One region of the Paenibacillus sp. J2R1T-4 genome, then DNA from elsewhere that is predicted to be linked to it. Evidence: riboswitches for the same ligand, from Rfam matches in the RefSeq annotation. Region 1 holds a riboswitch; the other holds the start of a gene.
What was found. A riboswitch is a leader RNA that binds a small molecule or an ion and turns the genes downstream of it on or off. The one in region 1 is predicted to bind cyclic di-AMP.

Region 2: linked by a shared signal. The riboswitch ahead of AC58QD_RS18560 (C40 family peptidase) and the one ahead of AC58QD_RS30995 (resuscitation-promoting factor) in region 1 are both predicted to bind cyclic di-AMP.

Annotation. Positions count from the first base shown of each region.
Region 1 covers NZ_JCAUBA010000032.1:47,015-54,710, forward strand. Annotated here, with positions in the region: gene rsmA (16S rRNA (adenine(1518)-N(6)/adenine(1519)-N(6))-dimethyltransferase RsmA) at 1-136, opposite strand, end outside; gene rnmV (ribonuclease M5) at 144-707, opposite strand; gene AC58QD_RS30995 (resuscitation-promoting factor) at 956-2,095, opposite strand; cyclic di-AMP (ydaO/yuaA leader) riboswitch at 2,390-2,553, opposite strand; gene AC58QD_RS31000 (ABC transporter ATP-binding protein) at 2,818-3,564, shown strand; gene AC58QD_RS31005 (ABC transporter permease) at 3,561-4,766, shown strand; gene AC58QD_RS31010 (TatD family hydrolase) at 4,899-5,666, opposite strand; gene AC58QD_RS31015 (HD domain-containing protein) at 5,697-6,986, opposite strand; gene AC58QD_RS31020 (AbrB/MazE/SpoVT family DNA-binding domain-containing protein) at 7,424-7,687, shown strand.
Region 2 covers NZ_JCAUBA010000011.1:21,660-29,355, reverse strand. Annotated here, with positions in the region: gene thrC (threonine synthase) at 89-1,288, opposite strand; gene AC58QD_RS18565 (LysR family transcriptional regulator) at 1,403-2,314, shown strand; gene AC58QD_RS18560 (C40 family peptidase) at 2,395-2,871, opposite strand; cyclic di-AMP (ydaO/yuaA leader) riboswitch at 2,875-3,009, opposite strand; gene AC58QD_RS18555 (hypothetical protein) at 3,141-3,959, opposite strand; gene AC58QD_RS18550 (M1 family metallopeptidase) at 3,989-5,977, opposite strand; gene AC58QD_RS18545 (YwhD family protein) at 6,177-6,647, shown strand; gene AC58QD_RS18540 (transglycosylase domain-containing protein) at 6,855-7,696, opposite strand, start outside.

The DNA.
Region 1 (7,696 bases):
TATGATGCAATATATTGGAATCGGTCAGGAAGTTCTGACCCAGGCTTTTTTTCAAAACAAGCCCGTTTGCTTTTATAATGGCTTTCGTTCGCTTAGGCGACGATACCATTTCATTTGCATCTATTGGGATAGACATATGCGGTTCACAATCCTTTTTCGATAAAATCTTGATACGCCGCTTCAAACTCTTCCCGTGTTATACGGAACATCGAGCAGCGCTTCAGAAACTGTTTGCCATTGCAGCAGCCAATGCCTAGCCGATTACCAATGGCTAACCGCCGTCTGGCCGCATCGGGATGAACAAGCAGTCCTGCTGCAACCAGATCCGTTTGCGAAATTTGCGCAGCAGGCTCCAGTTCAGAACCGGATAATTCATAGTCTGTCCTTACTTGGGACAAAGCTTTGCGTATAGCTTCGTCGGACGCGTTCTCGACACCAATATCACCCTTCTTGGATGCTTCTTGCTGGGTTAGAAAAGCATGCTTGCAGCCAGGGACCCGTGACGTAATGATATTGCGAATTCGTTCACCTGCATGGTCGGGATCGGTAAATACGATAACACCTCTGCGCTCTTGAGCCAGGGCGATCTTCCGGATCACATCCGAATTGATTGCAGACCCGCCGGTCTCTATAGTATCAGCCTGAACAGCGCGATGAATCGCTATCGTATCATCCCTGCCTTCCACAACAATGACTTCTTTGATCACCTTAAAACTCGTCCCTTTCTTTCACAAAAAATACTTCGAAAAATCTAACTAAATCTGAAACAAAATAAGCCTGAATTCCGTTAGAATAGCATACATAAATTAATACATCAAAAACGACAAAAGAAGAGGGGCGGTCGTCCTCTTCTTCGACTTACATAAGGTTCTATTGTACACTATACCCGATTTATTGGGATTTCATCAATGCTGAACGCCTTGCCGGGAACGTTCCAGATTAGCTCAAGCCCCTCTTAACTAGAAGCCGGCTTATCTTTTCCGATAATGTAAACCTTGTATCCACGTTTCAAGCCAAAGCGTTTGGCGTAGTCAAGATTGTCGAAATAAACATCAATTTTGTTGCCCTTCACACCACTGCCAATATCTTCAGCGCGACGAAGTCCAATACCTTCAATGTAAACCCACCAACCAATAGGAATTACTTTGGGATCTACGGCGATTGTGCGTCCTTCAGTCACTCTCGTGCCCGAATACGTTAGGCCGTACTGGGGATGATCACTCGTCTTTCCAGTAGAGCCGACATCAACGGAATAAGCGGTTAATGTAACATTATTCAAGATTTGCTTATATCCGAATGTTACCCCCGGCTTAGACACCTCTTCAACATTAGGTGAGGCTGCAGATAGTACTACAACTGGATTCTTGGTTCCAAGAGCAACTACTTTGTTAACGCTCTCTGCCGATACCTTCATATCCACTACATTCGCAGATACAAGAACACCGTCTTCGAATACTTTTTCTATTTTCTTGGCGAGAACACCCTCTACGCCCTCCGATACGACCTGCTCTTTGCCTTTCAGCAAGTTCGGATCATTCTTCTGAACGGTTTCATACGGAATGGGTTCCGTCTGATCCTCAAGCGATATGCTAACTCTGACCACCTGTACTGAATCGTTGCCAATTAGACCGGTGTCCTGAGAAGGGAATACCTTATCAAGCTCTCCCACCGTGACATTCAAGTCCTGCAAAGCTGCAGCAACCGTTCTTCCTGTCGTGTACTTTGTTTCCGTCTTCCCATCGGCCGTTAATTGAATCGGAGTGGCATGATCGATCACGACTGTGTCCCCATGCTTCAGCTTAGCCTCGAGAGGCTGGGACAATCGATCATGTTCTCCGACCGTAATGGCCAGTTCATCCAGTAGGCGTTGAAGGACCCCTTGTTTAGTGCTCACAACGGTTTCTTGTCCATTCACTACTACGGATACGCTCTTGGTAGCCGTACCGTACAACAACACCAAAAACATGAAAGTCATAGCGATTGAAAATGCAGAAAGGGCAAATATCAAACGCACGTTTTCACGCTTCCATCGCAATGCGAAGGTCATGCTGGATGATCGTTTTACATGGGGTTCTCCTTGGTGAATAGCTCCCACTTCTTCGGTCCTCCTTATAAGCCCCGCCGTCTTTTGTGTTACGCGATCGGTTTAGACGCGACTATGGATTATTATTTGTGCCACCTTCGCTTTCCGCTTGTTGATTTTTGGGCCAACCGCCCCCTCCTATCACTATGAGGAGCCTGATCCAAATATCACCACTTCGGAAAAAAAAGATGCTTCTCTTTCGCTTTAACGCTTTACTTGGTTAAGACGTTAAAAAGCCAAGAAGAGGGACTCTTCTCGGCTGTTGCGAACCATGCTAAATCAAATACAAGCATAGGCGCCCGACAAAGTGCCTCTCTCTTCACGCTTACGAGGTTAGCTGTCGGATTCGGACGTGAGAGTCGCCCTATTCGCTCGAAGACACTCATCGTCTTTCTTACGAAATTCACCCCAATGATAACCTGATCTGGTTCCCCCGTTTTTCATTTCTGAAAACTCAGCGATTGGAAATTGATAGCAATATGAAGTTAAGTTATTATGAAGGTTAGTGTACGATGTTCCTCCGATGCTGTAAAGCTAGCGGAGTATGCAAAAACAAGCAAATAAGCTTATTTTGTGTATTTAATCACACTTTTTCAGTTCTATAGCTCCCTGCTTCTCTTCCGGACGTATGTTTTCATTATTTTCGGGTCATTAGTTGAAAAAAATAGGTAAAAATGTACTTGAAATTTCTAAAAAAGATAGGATAAAAGGATCATTTTATCGGAGGCGGACGCATGAAACCGATTTTGGAAGTGGAAAATTTGTATGGCGGTTATTTCAAAAATAAATCAATATTGCATGATCTTACTTTTTCTGTTAACTCTGGCGAGATGATCGGATTAATTGGGTTGAACGGAGCAGGAAAGAGCACGACCATTAAACATCTCTTAGGACTGTTACAGCCGCAGCAGGGTACAATTCGTATCGGCGGACAAGAGCCGCTGCGTGACGAGCATCAGTTCCGTTCTGGTCTCGCTTACGTACCGGAAGCTCCAGAGCTGTATGAAGAGCTTACTATTAAGGAGCATTTGAAGCTCACTACCATGGTATATGGACTTGATGAGCAAGAATTCGAACGCAGATGCGCTGTTCTCGGTGCCCAATTCCAGATGAGCGACAAGCTTGACAGCTTTCCTCAGCATTTGTCGAAGGGCATGAAGCAGAAGGTGATGATTATGTGTGCGTTTCTTGTCGAACCTTCACTCTATATTGTAGACGAACCTTTTCTCGGACTTGATCCGCTCAGTATGCGCTCGTTGTTAGAGCTTATGGTCGCTCGAAAGCAAGAAGGTGCCGGACTGTTGATCAGTTCTCATATTTTGTCGACAATTGAGAAGTATTGCGATCGTTTTATTGTGCTTCATAAAGGTCGCACGATCGCATATGGCACACTTGAGGATATCAAAGAACAGGCTGGCATACAACAAAATATTTCATTAGAAGAATTATTCTTCTCCTTGATTGGGGAGGGCGTCAAATGAAGGTGCCCACCTTATTGTGGCAGCAAAGGCACAAACGCCATCTAGGTATCGCAATGCGGTACACTAGGGATATGGGGAGGAGTGGATTTTTCAGCTTTATGCTGTTTGCCAGCATTGCGCTGGCTTACTTTTACGCGAATTCTCTCAAGCAATTGCCAGAAAACTTCCCTTTTACGCTAGTGTTAACCCTCCTCTTGCTGCCCGTTATCACGGTAAGTCCGGTTCGCACGCTGCTTCGAGGCGCGGATAGCGTCTTCTTGCTTCCTCTGGAATCCAACATGTCCGCTTATTTCCGAGCGGCTTTCCGTTATAGCTTCATTGGACAAGCTCTATTGACCTTTTCTGTTGTAACCGCGTTAGGTCCGCTCTACCGATATGGATTCGGTGAGGACGCTGTCCCGCTATTAGTGCTTTTGTTCCTAATAATCGCTTTAAAGCTCGCCAATCTGCTGGGGAATTGGAAGGAAGCTAATTTAGTTCGAGCCGGACACCGACGTCTTATTGCAGCGGTAAGATGGGTCAGTACCTTTATCGTCCTGTTCCTCTTGTTCCGCTACGGATTCACTCTTGCTGGATTGTCGTTCTTACTCCTATTTGCTTCTGTAAGTTTATTAATCCGGTTGCTGCCCTCACATCAGGTTCATTGGACACAGCTGATTGCACGCGAAAGGACGCATCAATCCTATTTTTCCTTGTTCTTCAGCTGGTTTACAACCGTTGAGGAAATGCCTCCCATAGTCAAAAGGCGACGCTATTTATCTTTTGCAACAGCGAGAATTGGCTTCCGTCAAAGCAATTCCTATGTCCTCTTGTATGCCTTAACGCTTATTCGGTCAGAATTAACGAGCATTGTGCTCCGGTTGCTTATGATTGCAATCGTTCTATTACTTACAAGTACGGACCCATGGATGGCATCATGCTTGTACATGTTCTTCGCGCTAGTCATACACGTACAGTTATCCGCTCTGCGTGAATATCATACATATGCTGTAATGCCTGCGCTCTATCCGCTGCCAGGCGAAGCCATGCGCCACGCGGTGGCCGCAGTGGCATTTCGCGCGCAGCTCGCCGTTCTTGCGCTGCTCACGGCCGCGCTGCTCGCAAGTGCCGCGTTCGCGCCGTGGATGGCGCTGCTGCCAGCGGCCGCCGTGACCGCGGCCGGCGTCGTGCGCCAGCGCATGCGGCGCGAGCGGCCGGCGTAGCCGCGGGCGCGTCGCGCGTGCGCGGGCGCGTCGCGCGTGCGCGGGCGCGTGCTTGCGCGCGACCGCGCGAGGCCGCGCCGAGTGCGCCGCCGCCGCAGGCGCAAGCAGCCAAAAGGCTGTTCCGTTTGCCCCCTAGGGCAATCGGAACAGCCTTTTGGCGTTCGCCGTCGTGAGCGCGGCGAATTGCTCTAGCGGCAGGCCGACAATCTCGGCCGCCGATTCGGCTACGAGCCGGACATAGCCGGTCTCGTTGCGCTTGCCGCGATGAGGATGCGGCGTCAAATAAGGGGCGTCGGTCTCTATGAGCACCCGATCGATCGGCACCTTCGCCAGCACCTCTTTGGGCTGCTTCGCGTTCTTGAAGGTGATCGGCCCGCCAAAGGAAATATAGAAGTTCATATCCAAGCACATCTTAGCTGTTTCCCAACTCCCGGAGAAGCAGTGCATCACTCCGCCTACATCCTTTGCATTCTCCTCCTTGAGAATCTTCACCACATCATGATGCGCATCGCGATTATGAATCGAGATCGGCAAGTTCGCTTTACGCGCTAACTGAATCTGCTCGCGGAAGACTCGCTCCTGTACGTCCTTGGGTGACGTATCCCAATAGTAGTCCAATCCAATCTCCCCAATTGCGACTACCTTCGGATGAGTTACCAAAGACTCCAACCACTCCAAATCGCCTTCCTTCATGTTAACGGCATCTTGCGGATGCCAGCCGACTGTTGAATAAACAAAGTCATATTGCTCCGCTAAGCGGATTGAGCTTGGAATCGTCTCCCGATTGAAGCCAATATTGATAATATGACTTACTCCGTTCTCGCGAGCTCGAGCAATCGCCTCATCCCTGTCCTCATCAAAAGCTTTATCGTTCATATGGGTATGTGTATCAATAATCATGCTAGTTTATAAGCTCCTCTTCGATTTTCTTTAGGCCCCCCAACCAAATCTGGCCCTCCACTCCACTGGCATCTGCAATGATTGTTCGAATAACAGATCCTCCGGAAAGTATACACGCTTTTCGCCCTGATGAATTTCGCTGATCGATCTTACGATCTCCGATTTGCGAGAAATTTCAATAAGCTCTTCTTTACCATCCAACAGCATAATCGGCAAGCTTTCTTCGCCGCTCCCTGCCCGGTACACATCATAGGGCACGTCCGTCAAAAAATCGATCTCCATATAATAGTCCGGATCGATCCCGAAGCGACGCATCCATTCCCTTAGTTCTTCTTCCCATGAATCCGGGTACAAATCCAATGTCAAATATTTATATAATCGCCTATTCAGGAATCTGTCGCATAAATCTGCCAGAATTCGATCTTCTTCGCTTGTCCACTGCGTTAATGTCATCTGAACATAAGATTCATCCAATTGCAAATATTGCTCAATAGACAAAGTACCGCGAAGTAAGCTTGCAAACGATTGCGGCATAAACCCAAAGACGTATTCATCTTGATGTAATTTTTTGGCGCGCTCGAAAATTTTACGCAATACAATCTCAGAGCTTCTCGTAACGGGGTGAAAATAAACCTGCCAATACATCTGGTACCGTGCCATTAAATAATCTTCTATCGCATGCATTCCGCTTTCTTTTACGACCACATGCCCTTTATGAGGCCTTATAACTCGAAGAATACGCTCCAGATCGAAGGTGCCGTAATTAACTCCGGTAAAATAGGCATCCCTTAGTAAATAATCCATGCGATCCGCATCCAGTTGACTAGAAATAAGACTAACCACAATCGATTTGCCATATGATTTACATATAACATCCGATACATTTTTTGGCAGTGCAGGATCCGCTTGACGTAATACCCGATTTACGCCTGTATCGCCCAGAACCAACTGGCATGTCCATTCTTCGTGATGTGTACCGAATACCTTCTCAATGGAATGAGAGAAAGGACCGTGACCAATATCGTGGAGCAATGCCGCGCATAAGGTTAGCAGGCGCTCTTCCTTCGGCCATTCAGAGTAAGCATTCCGTTCGAATTGCGAAATAATTTTGCGTGCTACTTCGTAAACACCGAGTGAGTGAGAGAATCGGCTATGCTCCGCTCCGTGAAAAGTCATGAAGGAGGTTCCCAGCTGTCGAATTCTTCTCAGTCTCTGAAATTCTTTGGTGTCGATTAAATCCCAGATCGCTTGGTCTTGTACATAGATGTACTTGTGTACCGGATCCTTGAACACTTTCTCTTCTTGCAACGGAACGCCCATTTGGAATATCTCTCCTTTCTCATCATCCTAAGTATATACGAAATCGACAAAAACAACCGCAAACAGTTGATATTCCGACAGCAATGACTTCATTCGACAAACTCCACTATTCTATCTCTTATTTTCGACAAAAAGCGATAATTTTGTCGAATAATATCTAATCTAATTCTTCCAATTCTCTCAAATAGTTTTGTGCAGACTATCTGTTCAATTAAATGTCACAACCTTATTGCTCCCAGCCAAGACTATCCTTCCTGTTTATTAGTTCCTTGCAGCGCTTATGTTTTCAAATTTTAAACCGTTTCAACCGGTAAAAAAATAATTTGTACTATCCTTAAAAACAAATCTATCAGGGTTGACTATTATGGGAATGGTTGGTATTATAAATAGTGAGAACTATGTCGAATGATGGCGAATTCAGTAGGGAGGAAATAGAGATGATGAAATCCACAGGAATTGTGAGAAAAGTAGACGAATTGGGCCGGGTGGTCATTCCGATTGAGCTTCGCCGCACGCTAGGAATCGGTGAGAAGGATGCATTGGAGATCTATGTTGACGGAGAACGCATCATGCTTAAGAAATACGAGCCAGCATGTATCTTCACAGGTAATGCAGATAACCTCGTATACTTCAAAGGTAAGATGATCAGTAAAGAATGTTTAGCAGAGCTTTCAGAAATTTATAAATCTATGACAAATTAAAAGACAAAA
Region 2 (7,696 bases), on a different contig from region 1:
ATTTATTATGCCAATTGAATACAAAATTCATTATACCACTATTTTATAGTAACTATAAAATAAGAGCCTTTAGAAAATAATATAGGCTTTAAATAGAAGTATCTTTCAGCAAATGTCCGGTCAAAATACAAACGGCAGTCTCCTCGGGATGGATGTCTCCTGCTGCAACGAGCTTGCGAAGACCAGCGACGGTTGCAGCGGACGCAGGCTCGCAGCCGATACCGCCGCGATCAATTATAGATTTCGCCTCCATAATCTCGGCATCACTGACACAAGCTGTAATCCCGTTCGTTTGTAGAATCGTGTAATGCAGAGCTTTTTTCCAACCTGGAGGATTTCCGATATTCAGTGCAGACGCAAGGGTCTGAGGATGAAGCTCGGGTTCAAGCTGCAGATCGATCCTCCTTGGATGGCCTGCATGCATTGCAGTCACCAAGCGGTGGAAGGGAGCAGCACCTTCAGCTTGGATGATAGCTACACGTGGCAATCGAGTAATGAAACCCAGGCTGTATAGATCCTCTAGCCCTTTGCCGAGTGCAACTGCATTACTTAGCGCCCCGCCTGGCACGATGATCCAATCCGGCAACGACCAACCCAACATCTGCGCAATCTCGTAGACAATACTCTTCTGTCCTTCAATACGCATCGGATTGATCGAATTACATACATACGCATCCAGGTGATCGCCTTCTGCTAGGAAAGAAGCGATACCCGCATCGTAGCCGCCCCCCTTAAGAGGAACAATTTGTCCGCCATAGGCTTGTGTCTGATAGAGCTTGCCTGCTGGAACGTTAGCATCAGGCAGTCGTATGATCGCTTCAGCGCCTGCAAGCGCAGCATACATGGCAAGAGAAGCAGAGGTGTTGCCGGTTGAGGTGCAGGTGAAGCGGCGAAACCCCAAAGCCCAACCTCTTGACACAGCGGCAGTCATGCCATTGTCTTTGAAAGACCCGCTGGGATTCTCACTCTGAGCCTTCAACCAAAGATGCCGCACACCGGTGTAATTTTGCACAGAGGCAGGCGAATACATTCCCGTGTTCCCCTCGTATTTGGTCACAATGGATGCAACCGGAAGCTCAGGGTCAATAAGCTCCTTGTATCGCCATACCCCGCTTGCATAAGGAGTCATTCGTGCGGATAAACGCTCGTGAAACACTCGTTTCAGCAACTCACTATCCACACCGCGCAAATCCTGCTTGATGTCATACCACCCGCCGCATTCACATTGAAAGGACTGCTCTAGTGATCCAGCTCGTTCTTTATTGCACTCCCAACAAATCCACTTCATCGATATCTCCTCCGCCTACAATGTATAGGTTCAGGATATCTTGCAGTTGATCATAAATCTAATATATTATTGAGCATAATGCATAAATAATAGTTATGAATAGGTGGAGTCCACATGAATTTGCACGCCCTCAGGCTGTTCGATACGGTGGCGAGGTTAGGCAGTGTGACAAAAGCATCTGAGCATCTGCGTATCAGTCAGCCTGCCGTTACAATGCAATTGCGTAATCTCGAACGGGAGACGGGACTGACCCTATTAATTTCGAAGGGGAGGGGAGTCATCTTAACCGATGCTGGCCGCATGCTGGCCGAGCATGCTGAGCGCCTCTTCGCGATGGAGCGAGAGATCGAGGATCGTGTAAGTTTATATCGGGAGGGGAAGCAAGGAAAGCTGCGTTTATCCGTTACCTCCCTGCCGGCACACCGTCTGCTCCCGCAATGGACAGCAGGCTATAAACTTGGGTCGCCGGATATAGAGATCAACATTCATTCGTGTAACCGGAGGGAAGCCGTCCAACGGTTGCTTACTTACCAGGCTGATCTCGCTATTATAGGGGGAGGAGGGATAATCCCTGATCAACTGGAACATGAGCTGCTGCTTCAAGATGCTATGTGTTTCGTAGTACCGAAGCATCATCCCTTAGCTAACCGTAAAGCAACCCTCGAGTCAATCTTGCAAGAACCCTTCATTGTAAGAGAAGAGGGAAGCTCTGCACGCGAGAAGTTAGAAGGACTATCCCGTGAAATAGGGCTGCCGCTTAAAATTGGCTTAACGGTCAACGGGCTGTATGAAATTATACGAGCTGTTGCAGCCGGTTACGGAGCGATGTTCGTGTCTGCATTAGAAGTGAAACAAGCGCTGGAGGAGGGCGAGGTATGTATCGTTCACGTTCAGGAGGTCCAACTCCACAATCCCATACACTTGTGCTGGCGGGCTAAGGAACGGTTAACACCAGCTGCGGAATCTTTTCGTGACTTGGTCAACGAGAGCATCAGAGCGCTACCGGGACAAGCTCCCCACGAATAGAATACAAGCCCGGCACGGCGGAAAGATCCGCATCATACCGGGCTTGTGAACATCTTAGAAAAAATTTATAAATCCCTGTTTCAATGTGCCACTTGTGCGTTTAATTGATCATAGAGGTCATCCCACAGCACTCTACGAGCGGATACATAACGCTTGGCATAGTACGATTCGCTCAATGTGTTCTTCACGACGCCCTTATTCGTGGCCGAATGAACGAACACATCGTCACCGAGGTAAATGCCGACATGTGAGATGCCTTTACCGTCTGTGTTGAAGAATACAAGATCGCCTGCACGTAAATCTTCTTTCGGAATCCAGTAGCCTTCTTTGTTCTGGGCTTTGGATTGATGGTCAAGTTCGATACCGAACTTATTGAATACGAACATGGTGAAGCCGGAGCAATCGAAGCCAGTTGTCGGGGAAATTCCTCCGTATCTGTATTTCGTGCCTGCGAGCTCGTCCACTGTTGATTCGAGGACCGTTTCTGCTGAAGCGCTTCCAAGCTGAAAGCAGAATAACATGGTAATACTTGCGAACAATAGTAAAAGCTTTTTCAAACAGGAAACTCCTTCCAGTGCCTACGAGGTTAGCTGAGGGTTCGGTTGAAGGTTCCCTATGATCACTTTGAAGCGAGATCAATTCACCCAGATTGGATCCCCCGTTTCCCAAGAATGGGAATTCGGCAAATATCGATTTGTTTTTTGCTAAGTTTTCTAATTCGCCTTTGTATGCCAAAATCCTCCTTCTTGTGCAAAAAAAATAACAAAATATGCGAAAAGCCCGAAATCCGCATTGGATTTCGGGCTTTAAGGTGCTTAGAACCGAACTATCGCATGTTGTGCTCGCTGAAATAGTGATATTGGGTCGAAACCGCCCACAGCTTGAACAACATTTTTAACAAATGGAATACTTGATGAAGAATGAGTGCTGAGAGGCCGGCCCACACGAGAGATGCAGACATCGTCAAGGAAGTGAGAACGCCCGATAACAATAACAGGAAGCTGGATAACAGCAGGATCATGGGAATATGTCGAAGGAACACACCAATCGATCCCGACATAGGCTTCTGTGCCGTACGGCCCAACATAAGATAGACGAAGCACAAATGAACCATATAGGCGTAGATCAGGAAAGCAAGTACCGAAGGAAGCACCGCGATGATGAGAGATTCGTAGGAGGTTTGTGTGGTGAATGCTTTCCTGACAATCGGATAGAGCCAGTAACCAGGAGCAATTGTCAGCACTACCTGCACGAAGTAATAGAGGGCGAATATACCTCCTAATTCCTTCACACCCTTGAAGAAGCGATAACCCGAGTTCAGACTAGTATTATGGATGGAATAAAAGATGCCAGCATTCAAAATAGGAGTCAATATCATTCTAATAAGGACAAGCCCAAGCAACGTCCACAAGTAGGAATGGCTGATATCGGTCTTCATAAGTTGAAACTCGCCTTCAGCCAAGAACAGCTGGACGGCTGACGTGGACAGGTGCCCGCTTGGGTATCGGTGCAGCAAAGGAATGACGATGGATTTGACGAAATGGAGCAGCAGCAGTCCCCATGTGAATTGGTACACCCATAATACGAGCAGCACGAAATATTGCGAAGTCATAGTCTGAAAGCCGTGTTTGAGATATTTCATCATCGTTTTATCCTCCCAAAACATTTACGGACCTACCAAGCAATCCCGTCGACAACACTCTCAATTAATTTAACCAAGCCTATATTCCACCGCACTTTCCACTTCGGATCAATCTGGGTTTGATAAAAGTTGTTGATGCGCTTATTTTCCAGGATCAATGTATGATGCGGATCAATAGCGGCCCATTCTAACGGTGACTGACTGGTCATCGTGAACGTAGTGAGCAGTTCCGTACCCTCCCATGTTTTCTCCACGGTAGATCCGTCTTGGAAATGGAAATGGATAGGGACATCTTTATAGGAGCCGCCGAGCTTCTTTACAACGACAGCGGTCTCGTATAGGAGTGTTCCGTCTTTCTTTTTTTTCGAAGTTTGAACCTGATCAATTGAATAGTCCGTCATCATCCCGTCATACACGAATTGGTCGAAAAACCCGCTCCAGCTAGTCTTTGTTACGTCTTCCAAAGTTTTCTGAAAATCTTGTGTAGAGGGATGTCGGAACTTCCAACGTTCGAAATAAGTGCGCAGGACCCTCAGCATTTGCTTTTGTCCGATTTGATCCTCGATGCTTTTCAAGACAAGCTTGGCTCTCGTGTACACATTATCGGCATAATGGCTGTGATTATCGTAACGCCAGGCATCTAGCTTGAGAGGGGCAGGGGTAGTCATATAGCTGGACTCCAGGGCCAGATTCGGCTTCTCTCCGAACTCGGTTTCCATGAGCAGATCTTCGGCGTAGGAAGTAAAGCCCTCATCCAGCCATGCTTCTTCGAATTCGTTGGTCGCAACCATGCCGTACCAATACTGATGGCCGATTTCATGGACAACGACTCGCTCAAGACCGAAGCCTGATGGCTGTTCATCGGCTGCCCAACCCGTAATCAGCGTAGGATATTCCATCCCACCCGCACCATTAGCTCCTGCAGGAGGCACAACAATGGACAGGGTCGAGTAGGGGTAAGTACCGAACCACTCGCTATATTTGGCCAACGCGCGTTTGGCTGCATACATATACCGATCCTTCAAATCCTTATGGGCCGGATCTAGATACAGCTTGATCTTCATACCTGGAATATTCGGCGTAGAGAACGGCTCTTCCACATAAATGAAGTTCGGCGAAGCTGACCAGGCGAAATCATGCACATCATCCGCGTAGAAGGAATAGGTTTTCTTAATCCCGTCATCGACAGCTGGCTTCGTAGGAAATCCTGTAGCCGCGACCGTATAAGCGGAAGGGACTTGAATGCGCACATTATACAGGCCGAAATCAGCATAAAATTCAGAGTTGCCATGGTACTGATGCAGGTTCCAGCCTTCTTCTGCACGCCCTCGAGTGCCCTTGGGTTCGTATACCGCTACCTTGGGAAACCATTGTCCGGCCATGATGAAATCATCCTTGTATCCCATTCGGGCAAACACATAAGGCAGCTGCACGGCGAAGTTCATTTTAAGCGTCATTTTCTCACCGGGGTTAACAGCTTTGGGGAGACGGATTTTCACCAGAGTCTGATCTTGTGAATTGTTGTCATCGGGCTGAACGAACTGTTGAGTGGAGTACAAGTCAAGCCCGTCCTCTGTTTGGACAGACGTTATATCGATTCGACCAAAGCTGTCTTTGGTCATTTCATCAGTGCGCAGCTTTCCGCCAGATTCTTTGTTGAACGTAGTTTTCTTAGATTGAAAAGCATTCGGATACAGATGGAAGTAGAGTTCGCTAACGGGCTTACTGCCTGGGTTTTTCCATGTTACAGTTTGGGCGCCTTGCAACGACTTGTTGTCGGGATCTAGCTGAACAGACATGTGATACTCGACTATTCGTTTGCTAAGTGCCGGCGGTGCTGCCTTAACGGTAGGAGCCGGAGGTTCCAGTTGGTTCGCCGTAGGTTCTCCTACAAGTGCTGAGCGGATTTCGGCAGATGGGGATGCCGGTGAGAGTGCCGCGGACAGGGTACCGAGTGCTAGCGCGAGGATAAGCATCCATAGCGCCGGATGTTTGGACAGTCGCATGAGTACGTTGGACATTAGCATATTCACCCCGTTGACAAGCTTTCTATCCCATCTATATGTTTGCATTTGGACAAATATTAGCTAAAATGATTAAAAAGAATACAAAATCAAGAACGAGAGATGGGAAGGTGCCAGAGTGGACGTTCGTGATTCAAATACAGGAGCTAATCAGGTAGAGGGTCAAGGCCAAGAGCCGCAGAAGGAAAAGAAGAAGCTGAACGCGCTGAATGTAGTCAGTACCAAGGAACATCGTGGATTTGGAGCGGGTTCTATTGATCTGAACAATCTGTCCAGCGTCATCATTGATGGGGATGATGCCTATATCGACCTCGGGGCGATCCATGCCAAGAGTAAGGTAGAGAAGGGCATTAAGTTCAGCATGAATAAGGATGATGTGCCGAACGGCCGCAAATGCTGGATTGTGTGGGTGTATGTAGGGCGCAGCGAAGAAGGCTCTCATTATGCCGGATTAACCGTTTGTGAGATGCTGGTGGATACGGAAGCACGCAGGGGTTGGAAAATTCTTGCGGACCATGTGAACAAAATGGATTACGCGATGAAACGTCGATTCATCATAGAAGGATTAAATGACGTTGAGAAAGCGGCATTGAAGCAAGTGCTCATCAACCATAACGCAGAATGGTGGGACAATTCAGGGGAACAGCTCAAAGCCGCACTCGCCTGAATATGTGGCGATTATGTGTCATGCGTTGAACGACAACCCCTTCTGAAGTAAACTAATGAAAGTATATTTTCGCACAATATACTAGGACAGCAAAGAGGAAGACGCGCGTGCGCGCGTCTTCCTCTTTGCGTTCTATCCCCCTAAAGGGAAGGGAGCCTTCGATCTTAATCCGATTACTCTACAGGGGCCCTGACAATTTTGAGGGTGCTAATCATTCCACCATCGTTTGAAATCATTCCACCAGGACTTCGAATCTTTCTTGCCATTCTGCGTATCGCCGGTAGGCTGTACAGGCTGTCCGGAGCAAGATTCTGTTGGTTCTGTACCTTTGACGAATACTTCCAGACGCGAGTTCGTGCAACTGTTCGTGGCCAACTTCCCAGTGACATTGTCGATATACACGCTGACGACATTATCAGGCATCGGGAACAGCTTCGGCGGGATCGACTCCAGCACTTGCTCGGTGAACTCTGCGAATATGGGAGCAGCTTGGTAGGAATCGATCGGGCTAATAGCACGATCACGATCATAACCGACCCATACCGCCGTAGCGAGCTCGGGTGTATACCCGACCATCCAGGCATCGGTATTGGTCGATCCTGTCTTGCCTGCTACCGGCCGCTTCAGCGTCGAGGTAACACGGTTCGCAGTACCGCCTTCGGCGAATACGCTCTGCATCAAGCTCGTCAAGACGTACGTGTACGCGGGATCCGCGACCTGCTCTCGGATCGGCTTCGCTTCATAGATTGTCTTGCCGTTAGGTGTTTCGATCCGAGTAATGGCCGTCGGTTCGATGCGCATCCCTTGGTTAGCCAACACCCCATAAGCGGAAGCCATCTCCAGCGGACTTACCGGGAAAGTTCCAAGCGCTAATGACGGCAACGGCTCCAGAGGGCTCGTGATGCCTAAGCGGTGTGCCGTATCGATGACTTTGTCTGCTCCCACCTGCAGGATCGATTGTACGGCATAGATGTTGTCCGACTTGGAGATCGCTTCGCGCAGATCAATTTCTGCATTCGGATACTTGTTAGCAAAATTGCTAGGTGTAT